Regions from separate parts of the Enterobacter adelaidei genome, predicted to be linked through region 2. Evidence: predicted binding sites of a transcription regulator. Region 2 holds the regulator's gene; each other region holds the start of a gene.
What was found. The regulator Fur, encoded in region 2, represses iron uptake genes when iron is present. The targets are predictions, from matches to a motif close to ATAATAATGAGAACNACTATCAA.

Region 1 (3,282 bases), 2.1 Mb from region 2:
GGTATTACTGGCTTCGGCCCCGCTGATCGCCACTGCGGGCGAAATCACCCTGTTGCCATCCGTAAAATTACAAATTGGCGATCGTGACGATTACGGCAGATACTGGGACGGCGGCTATTGGCGCGACCGTGACTACTGGCATCGTCATTATGAGTGGCGTGGAGATCGCTGGTGGAAACATGATAACGGCAGACACCGTGGCTGGTATAAAGATAATGCCTATGAGCGCGGTTACCGTGAAGGCTGGAACGATCGTGACGACCACCGTGGCGGCTGGGGTCGCGGTAAAGGTCACGGCCATGGCCATGGCCACCATTAATGCAAAAAGGAGCCTCACGGCTCCTTTTTCTTTATTAAACCTTACAGACCTAACACTGTTCCAATCAACAACCACAGGTTCAGCGCCACCACCACCACGACTATGGCCCAGCCGGTTCTTTTGACCAGCGTTGTGTTAACCAGGTCGCCCATCAGGGTTTTATTGCTGGTAAAGATCAGCAGCGGCACCAGCGCCAGCGCGATACCAAAACTCAACAAAACCTGACTCATGACCAGGATCCTCGTTGGATCGAGCCCCATCAGAATCACGATAAATGACGGCAGCATCGTGACAGAGCGGCGCACCCACAGTGGAATATGGAAACGAACAAACCCCTGCATGACCACCTGCCCTGCCAGCGTCCCCACAACCGTAGATGAGAGACCAGCGGCCACCAGACTCAGACCAAATATCGTGGCAGCAGCATGGCTCAGTAACGGCTCCAGTGTGAGATAAGCCTGATCGAGATCGGCAATCCCGGTGTGCCCGTTAAAGTGGAAAGCGGCCGCGGCAGTCGCCATCATCGCCAGATTCACAAAACCAGCAATTGTCATGGCGATAGCCACATCCCATTTGGTCGCAGAGTAACGTTCTTTACGCGTGCCGCCGTGGAGGTGCTGAGTCAGCGAAGAGTGCAGATAAATGACATGCGGCATGATGGTCGCCCCCAGCACACCGGCGGCCAGAAATACGGCTTCAGAGGTTGGCAGACTTGGGATCACCATCCCTTTACCGAGCTGAGCCAGATTGGGTTGTGAGAAAATCAGCTCGACAATATAGGCCGCAGCGACAAACAACAGCAGACCGCCAATAACTTTCTCCAGCGGTTTTTGCCCCCGACGCTGTAACATCAAAATCAGGAAGGTGGCGATCCCGGTCAGTACCGCCCCCTGCAACAGCGACACACCCAGAATCAATTTAAAGCCGATCGCCGCACCGATAAATTCAGCGAGATCGGTCGCCATGGCGATGATTTCGGCCTGAACCCAGTAGAGCCAGACCGCCGGGCGCGGGTAATGGTCACGAATTTGCTCAGCCAGGTTTTTACCCGTGGCAATCCCAAGCTTTGCGGAGAGCATCTGAATCAGCATCGCCATCAGGTTAGCCCAGACGACCACCCACAGCAGTTTATAGCCAAAGCTCGCCCCGGCCTGAATATTGGTCGCAAAATTGCCCGGATCGATATAGCCAATGGCAGCAATGAACGCAGGTCCCATTAATGCGAACCGCAACTTGCGCGCTGCTCTGCCACTGCTACCCTCTACGCGACTGTTTGTCATTTCTGCCTCTGAAAATATAGCCTTTGCTATGTTTAATGCTATCAAAATGAGAATGATTATCAAGATCATTTGTGAAGTTTACAGTGATTTCTCTGATAGCTTTGGACGATAGACAGGCGGGTAAGCTGAGGGCGACCTGACAAAAACTGAAATCGCGCGCTCTTTTGTGAAGACTAGCACACAAACTTAACTTTTCACTCATTTACCTAACATAACAAAAATGTATTGTGGATCACTAATTTTGAGACTCGTCACAGGATGTAACTATAGTGTGCCCTTGATCTCGTTTTCTTTTCCTTCGTTACATAGAATGTGCAAGAAAATTAAACCTGCCTCAAATTTGGAGCAAATATGGACCGCGTCCTTCATTTTGTCCTGGCACTTGTTGTCGTTACTGCACTTGCATTGCTGGTCAGCACAGACCGCAAAAAAATTCGTATTCGTTATGTTGTCCAACTGCTGGTCATTGAAGTTTTACTCGCCTGGTTCTTCCTGAACTCCAACGTGGGGCTTGGCTTCGTAAAAGGCTTCTCCGAAATGTTCGAAAAACTGCTCGGGTTTGCCAACGAAGGGACAAACTTCGTCTTCGGTAAAATGAACGACGAAGGTCTGGCGTTCTTCTTCCTGAAGGTGCTGTGCCCAATCGTCTTCATCTCTGCGCTGATCGGTATTCTGCAGCACATCCGTGTTCTGCCGTTTATTATTCGTGGAATTGGTTTCCTGTTATCCAAAGTAAACGGTATGGGTAAGCTGGAATCATTCAACGCCGTCAGTTCCCTGATCCTTGGTCAGTCTGAGAACTTCATCGCGTATAAAGATATTCTCGGTAAGATGTCCCGCAACCGCATGTACACCATGGCGGCAACCGCAATGTCTACCGTTTCCATGTCTATCGTGGGCGCGTATATGACCATGCTGGAGCCAAAATACGTGGTTGCTGCACTGGTTCTGAACATGTTCAGCACCTTTATCGTTCTGTCACTGATCAACCCGTACCGCGTTGATGCCAGCGAAGAGAACATCCAGATGTCAAACCTGCACGAAGGTCAGAGCTTCTTCGAAATGCTGGGTGAGTACATTCTGGCAGGTTTCAAAGTGGCGATTATCGTTGCCGCCATGCTGATCGGCTTCATTGCCCTGATTTCTGGCCTGAACGCCCTGTTCGCTGCGGTTCTGGGCATCTCCTTCCAGGGTATTCTGGGCTACATCTTCTACCCTATTGCATGGGTGATGGGTGTTCCGGCTCACGAAGCACTGCAGGTGGGCAGTATTATGGCGACTAAACTGGTGTCTAACGAATTCGTTGCGATGATGGATCTGCAGAAGATTGCCAGCACCCTTTCTCCACGCGCGGAAGGCATTCTGTCCGTGTTCCTGGTTTCCTTCGCTAACTTCTCATCCATCGGTATTATCGCCGGTGCGATTAAAGGTCTGAACGAAGAACAGGGTAACGTGGTTTCTCGCTTTGGCCTGAAACTGGTTTACGGCTCTACGCTGGTAAGCGTCCTGTCTGCTTCTATCGCAGCACTGGTACTGTAAGGTTTACTGTTAAAACACAAACCGGGAGCCTGGCTCCCGGTTTTTTTATGCCCGCAATTCTTCCAGCGGTGTAGGTTTGCCTATCAGGTAGCCCTGCAGGTAATCCACGCCGAAGCTTAGCAGCATCTCGCGCTGAGCTGGTGT
Region 2 (3,282 bases):
GCCCGGGCATTAGCAGGGCGGCGTGTTTCCCCCGAAGTCTCAGAATCATGGCCAAAGAACAAACGGACCGTACGACACTAGATCTGTTCGCGAATGAGCGTCGCCCGGGACGACCGAAAACGAATCCGCTTTCGCGCGATGAACAGCTGCGTATCAATAAACGCAATCAGCTTAAACGCGATAAAAATCGTGGGCTTAAGCGTGTCGAACTGAAGCTCAACGCCGACGCCGTCGATGCGCTTAACGAGCTGGCTGACGCGCGAAATATTAGCCGCAGCGAACTCATTGAAGAGATGTTGCTCGTCCAGCTTGAGACGTTACGCAGCCAGGCATAAGTCTGAAAATCCCCTTTATCGCCCTTTTCATGTAGCACAGAGTGCAGTCCTGCGCGATAGCTGTTTCCGCAGGGTTGCCAGTTCTGCTATTATTGCCCTTATCCGTGGCCGAATTGCGCCACCATACTATTAAGTTTCAAGAGGTTATTTTACTCATGGCAATCATCGGCATTTTCTTCGGCAGTGATACCGGCAATACCGAAAATATCGCAAAAAACATTCAAAAACAGCTCGGTAAAGACGTTGCTGATGTGCATGACATCGCCAAGAGCAGCAAAGAAGATCTCGAAGGCTATGACATTCTGCTGCTAGGTATTCCAACCTGGTACTACGGTGAAGCCCAGTGTGACTGGGATGATTTCTTCCCGACGCTGGAAGAAGTTGATTTCAACGGCAAGCTGGTTGCCCTTTTTGGCTGTGGCGATCAGGAAGACTACGCAGAATATTTCTGTGATGCGCTGGGTACCATCCGCGACATCATTGAGCCAAATGGCGCGGTTATCGTAGGCCACTGGCCAACGGCGGGTTACCACTTCGAAGCCTCTAAAGGCCTGGCTGATGACGATCATTTCGTGGGTCTGGCCATCGACGAAGACCGCCAGCCTGAACTGACCGCAGAGCGTGTTGAGAAGTGGGTTAAGCAGATCCGTGAAGAACTGCACCTGGATGATATTCTGAACGCCTGATTTTTATCGTGGCGCAACTGCGGTTGCGCCACGCCCCAGGTCAAACCGATTAAATTAATTGCTACAATCTTTTAACTTTTTCGCCCAGACCTGTACAATGTCTCCCTGAAAAATGTGGTTTCCATTGAGCAAGTTTGTTGGTGATACCCCATTTTTATAAGCATATTTTGCCTGAGACTTGCTGTTTTCATTTAGACATGGCAGTTCTATAATGAGACGCATTATCCAAGGTGCATTTTCTGTCACTTCCTACAGAAGTGAATCGTTTAGCAACAGGACAGATTCCGCATGACTGACAACAATACCGCATTAAAGAAGGCTGGCCTGAAAGTTACGCTTCCTCGGTTAAAAATCCTTGAAGTGCTTCAGGGTCCAGACAATCACCATGTCAGTGCGGAAGACCTTTATAAACGTCTTATTGACATGGGCGAAGAAATTGGGCTCGCTACCGTCTATCGCGTGCTGAACCAGTTTGATGACGCGGGCATTGTTACCCGTCATAATTTCGAAGGCGGTAAATCTGTATTCGAACTGACCCAGCAACAGCACCACGATCACCTGATCTGCCTCGACTGTGGCAAGGTCATTGAATTTAGCGATGACTCCATCGAAGCGCGCCAGCGTGAAATCGCGGCTCGTCATGGCATCCGCCTGACCAACCACAGCCTGTACCTGTATGGTCACTGTGCTGAAGGTGATTGCCGCGAAGACGATCACGCGCACGACGCTAAATAACTCAAGCTTTCATACTCTGAGCCAGCCGCGAGGTTGGCTTTTTTTTGCCTGTTATTTGACGCAAAAAAGCCCGGTAGCGTTGTGCTACCGGGCATGATGACAGAGAATTATTTGCTGTTGTTACTGCGAATCTCTTTCCAGATCTGGTCGCAACGCTTCGCCACTTCCTGATCGTTTCCGGTTTTACGTGCCTGAATACAGGCCTGGTAATCCATCACGCGAACGTTTTCCTGTGTGGCGAACTGCTCATGTGCCTTCTCTTTCTTCAGCACATTCAGCACGCTCTGACAGGCTTCGATCTTCTCCGGTGAACCTTCCGCTGTGTTAATGCAGGCGCTATACGCCTCTTTAAGACGCGAGTCCTCTTTCGGTGCCTGCTCCTGCGCACACCCCGCCAGCCCCGCAGCCAGCAACGCGACGATTACGATGTTTTTCATCATGTTCTGTCTCCATTAGAAGATAGTGAACGGAGCGATAACCATGAATTTCACGTCACGCTCATCCTGGAAGATGTTGCCGTAACCGCCTGCGTAGCTCGGAATGTCGGAGTGGTTGTCGTACTGGGTGAAGTGCAGTTTGAACATCGTGCCTTTCGCGCGGCCGTCCTGCAGGGTGTAGATAGCATCCAGGCTGTAAGAAGACTCTTTCAGGCGATAGTTTGGATCGTAGTAAGCGTCCGGTGTAGCCATATCTGCAGGTTTTGCATCCCAGGCATAAGCGTAAGATGCACCCACCGCCCAGCCTGGCAGGTTCCAGTTTTTCAGATCATACATCGCACCGAAGAACACCGCTTTTTCGCCGTCGGCGTTGAAGTCAGAGCGGTTATCCCACCAGATATCAAGACGACCGTTAGACGATGCATAGGTTGGGGTCATACGCTGCAGGAAGTACCCCTGCTGCCCTTCCGCTTTCACCCACGTGCCTTCCAGACGCAAATCAACCTGTCCGACTTTGTAGCCGAAGGTGAGAGCCTGCAACCACGCGGTGCCGTCATAGATATCATTGACGCCACCATTACTGACTTTGTCGCGCGTACCGTAGAACTGGTAGCTGGTGCTCAGCGGGCTACCCGCGATATCAAATTTATAGCTGGCCTTGGCAAAGTACTGATCGATGTAACCTTGAGCCTGGCCAAATGCCGCCTCAAGTACCAGGTCGTTTTTAAAGTCGTATTTAGCACCCAGTGAATGGAGATAATCTACTTTGGTTTTCTTATCGTTCTGGTAGAACTTGTCCATTTCAATGTGCCATGGTGCTTTGTACTCGTTGGTCCACATATAGGAGAAGCTCAACGCACCTGCATCACCGTAATCAAAGTTGGCACCCGCTTCCGCGCCCTGGTAAGTACCCGGCATAAAGCTCCAGTGTGGTGCTAACAATGTCTGACCGGTTGGCTGAATATAACCACCGCGCGCCCATACCGGGCCGTATTTGAATTTCGCTGCTGCCTTATACAGGCTGATACCGCTTTTATCTCCGGACCAGTCTTCTTTATAGGCTTTATTACTGGAGGAGAATGCGATTTC
Region 3 (3,282 bases), 1.9 Mb from region 2:
ATCGATGGCATTAATATTAAATTCGGTACCAGAGGCGACTTTCGTCATTAACAGGGCGGTAATGATGATTATGCATGTTGATTTATGTTTCATCATCCTGTTGCTCAAGGTAAATATAAAATGCCGACTGGCATAACGAGCCAGTCGGTAGATAACGAGGTAAATTTGAATTATTTATACGCCAGCACATAGTTTGCGGTGGCTTCAACCTGACCCGGCGTTGCCGTTTTGCCGCTCAGTACTTCCATCTGCGCCTTAAAGTGCAGCGTCTGGGTGGCGGAGCCTGCCAGCAGGGTAACTTCACTGGCGCTACCCAGGGTGATGTTCGCTTCCGCATTATCCAGCAGGCGGACGCCCACGTTCTGCGCGCCGTTGGCATACGTGTTGGTCATCAGACTGGTATCCGTTGTATCCGTGGCGGAGCTGGTGAACGTGACGTCAACTTTGGTGATTGGGGTATCGGTTTCATCGCCTGGATCGTCCAGTTGGCAGTTTTCCAGGTTGATATCTACCGCCACGGGTGACGATTTTTTATTGGCATTAATAACGGCGGTCGTAATTTCACCCAAATCGACTTCTTTATCAACGCTGTCTGGTGCAATATTGCATGGTGCATCAATCACCACACCTTTGAATTTGATCTTACCGGAACCTTGTTCTGCAGCAAACGCCGACCCAGAAATAAGCGTGGCCATTGCCACGGCTAAAATTGCTTTTTTTCCTGTAAACATGAAAATATCCTTTTTCAGTTGAATTCATATCCTGAATATTAATCAGAATATTGCCAGGGAAGTATACCGATCTCCGACGGGGCAATGCGATTAACCAAGCTTAAAAATCATTGTAGATCTAATTAAAATATAAATACGGGTTATTGTAAGTGGATGAATTTCAAGAAGTGTAAATTATAATGTCGGATGCATTGTTTAGTGTTATTACGCACAATAATGTTCAATAAAAAACTTGATTTTTTTATAAGGAAGGATGCAGGACATATATTCCGTAAAAAGTTATTTCTTTAACAAATAATAGGCACCTCCGTTTCAGGAGTCGCCCGTCACGTCAGCCAATGCCTGCGGCCTGAAGTAAGACCAGACTTAACCCCATCACCGACATTCCGCACAGGACGCCATAGCTTGGGTTGTTGTTTGGATCGATCTCTTTTGCCAGCGGCATCAGCTCGTCAACCGACAGCGCAACCATAATCCCCGCAACCGCGGCCATAATGGCAGCCATGACTACCGGCGAAACTAGGCTACCGAGGATGAGCCAGGCCAGCACGCCGCCAAGAATTTCCGCCATGCCGGATATCCCGGCCCAGAAGATTGCCGTGCGCTTTGAGCCCGTGGCGGCATAGACCGGACCGGCCACCGCGAGTCCTTCAGGAATATTGTGCAACGCCACCGCCAGGGCGATGCCGAGGCCCATTTCCAGGTTACTGCTGGCGGTGACATACGTCGCCACGCCTTCCGGGAAGTTGTGCAGGCTTATGCCGAGCGTCAGCAAAATGGCGGTGCGCTTAATGTTACGCGGCGCGGGCGCTACGTTTTTTTGCATGAAGTCCTGAGGGTGCGCGTGGGGCAACATGCGGTCGAGCGCGAAATATCCCAGCAGGCCAACGACAAACATGCCGTAGCCCAGCAGCGGAGACATACCTTCTGTTCCCAACGCGGCAGGCAGCATCTCCATCAGGGAGATGAGTAGCATGATCCCGGCTGCAAAGCCCAGTGAGAAGGCCAATACGCGATTAGAGGGTTTCTGACCAAGAACACCGAGGATCGCACCGATGAAGGTCGCAGCGCCCGCAAGTATCGTCAGGATCAAAGGTACTGACATTCATTACTCCTTTTGATAATGATTCTCATTAATATAAATGATTCTTTGTCAGCAAAGCGAGCAGAGTGGCTCTGCTTTACATATTCCTTACATTCAAATTTCCTGATGATGATCTTCACGCTTATCAGCGTTCATCTTTGCCGGATTGCGCGTAATGTAGCACCATTAAATTGACACCTTCTGTAAGGATATCATCATGACTTCTTCCCGTATGCCAGCCCTGTTTTTAGGCCACGGCAGCCCAATGAACGTTCTGGAAGACAACGTCTATACCCGCGCATGGCGTAGCCTGGGCGAGACGCTGCCGCGTCCAAAAGCGATTGTGGTGGTATCCGCGCACTGGTTCACCCGGGGCACGGGCGTGACCGCCATGGAAGCGCCTAAGACCATTCATGATTTTGGCGGCTTCCCGCAGGCGCTGTATGACACGCACTATCCGGCCCCCGGCTCGCCTGAGCTGGCACAAAGGCTGGTGGAACTGCTGGCGCCTGTTCCGGTGGCGCTGGATAAAGAAGCCTGGGGTTTTGACCATGGCTCCTGGGGCGTGCTGATTAAAATGTATCCTGATGCGGATATCCCGATGGTGCAGTTGAGCATCGACAGCACCAAACCGGCTGCCTGGCATCTGGAGATGGGTCGTAAGCTTGCAACCCTGCGTGATGAAGGCATCATGCTGGTGGCAAGCGGTAACGTGGTGCACAACCTGCGAACGGCACGCTGGCACGGCGAGAACACGCCCTATCCGTGGGCGGCCTCTTTTAATGATTACGTCAAAGCGAATCTGACCTGGCAAGGCCCGGCTGAGGAGCATCCGTTAGTGAACTATCTGGATCATGAAGGCGGTTCGCTCTCTAACCCGACGCCGGAACACTTCCTGCCGCTATTGTACGTTCTTGGTGCGTGGGATGGTCAGGAGCCGGTTACGATCCCGGTCGACGGTATTGAGATGGGGAGCCTGAGTATGCTTTCGGTGCAGGTGGGGTAATAAAAGCAAAACGGCAACCTCAGGTTGCCGTTTTTAGTGTTTGCACCCTCTTCCACGGGGTGAGGGCATCAGGCCGCGGTCTATTCAACAAAAATATGTGGATAGAATCGTGACAGATCCTGCGTGATCAGGGCGCGATCTTCGCGGATGCCAATCCCGGCTGGCTGATCGTTGATGAGCCAGCTGCCAATCAGCGTGTAGCTGTCGCCAAATTTCGGCAGTTGATAAAATTCCTGGACGATCATCCCTTCTTCGCCGTAAGGCCCTTCAACCGCTTCCAGCGTTTTGCCGTTTTCGATAATCGACACGTTCGCCCCTTCACGGGAGAAGATCGGCTTCACGACGTATTTCTCCATTTGCGGATAATCATCTTCCGCAAAATACGCAGGCAGCAGGTTAGGATGGTTCGGGAACATTTCCCACAGCAACGGCAGCAGGGCTTTGTTGGAGATAATGCTCTT

Region 1: the regulator Fur is predicted to act here: its motif matches at 1,640-1,662, upstream of AAHF05_RS16105 (Nramp family divalent metal transporter).
Region 3: the regulator Fur is predicted to act here: its motif matches at 1,849-1,871, upstream of zupT (zinc transporter ZupT).

What each region holds. Positions count from the first base shown of each region.
Region 1 is NZ_CP154353.1:3,302,418-3,305,699, forward strand. Features, by position in the region: gene AAHF05_RS16100 (DUF2502 domain-containing protein) at 1-319, shown strand, start outside; gene AAHF05_RS16105 (Nramp family divalent metal transporter) at 361-1,599, opposite strand; gene nupC (nucleoside permease NupC) at 1,951-3,138, shown strand; gene AAHF05_RS16115 (EAL domain-containing protein) at 3,184-3,282, opposite strand, start outside.
Region 2 is NZ_CP154353.1:1,242,330-1,245,611, reverse strand. Features, by position in the region: gene ybfE (LexA regulated protein) at 48-335, shown strand; gene fldA (flavodoxin FldA) at 491-1,021, shown strand; gene fur (ferric iron uptake transcriptional regulator) at 1,310-1,756, shown strand; gene chiQ (ChiQ/YbfN family lipoprotein) at 1,864-2,193, opposite strand; gene chiP (chitoporin) at 2,209-3,282, opposite strand, start outside.
Region 3 is NZ_CP154353.1:3,967,522-3,970,803, reverse strand. Features, by position in the region: gene AAHF05_RS19280 (fimbria/pilus outer membrane usher protein) at 1-96, opposite strand, end outside; gene AAHF05_RS19275 (fimbrial protein) at 171-731, opposite strand; gene zupT (zinc transporter ZupT) at 1,063-1,836, opposite strand; gene ygiD (4,5-DOPA dioxygenase extradiol) at 2,033-2,821, shown strand; gene AAHF05_RS19260 (glutathionylspermidine synthase family protein) at 2,902-3,282, opposite strand, start outside.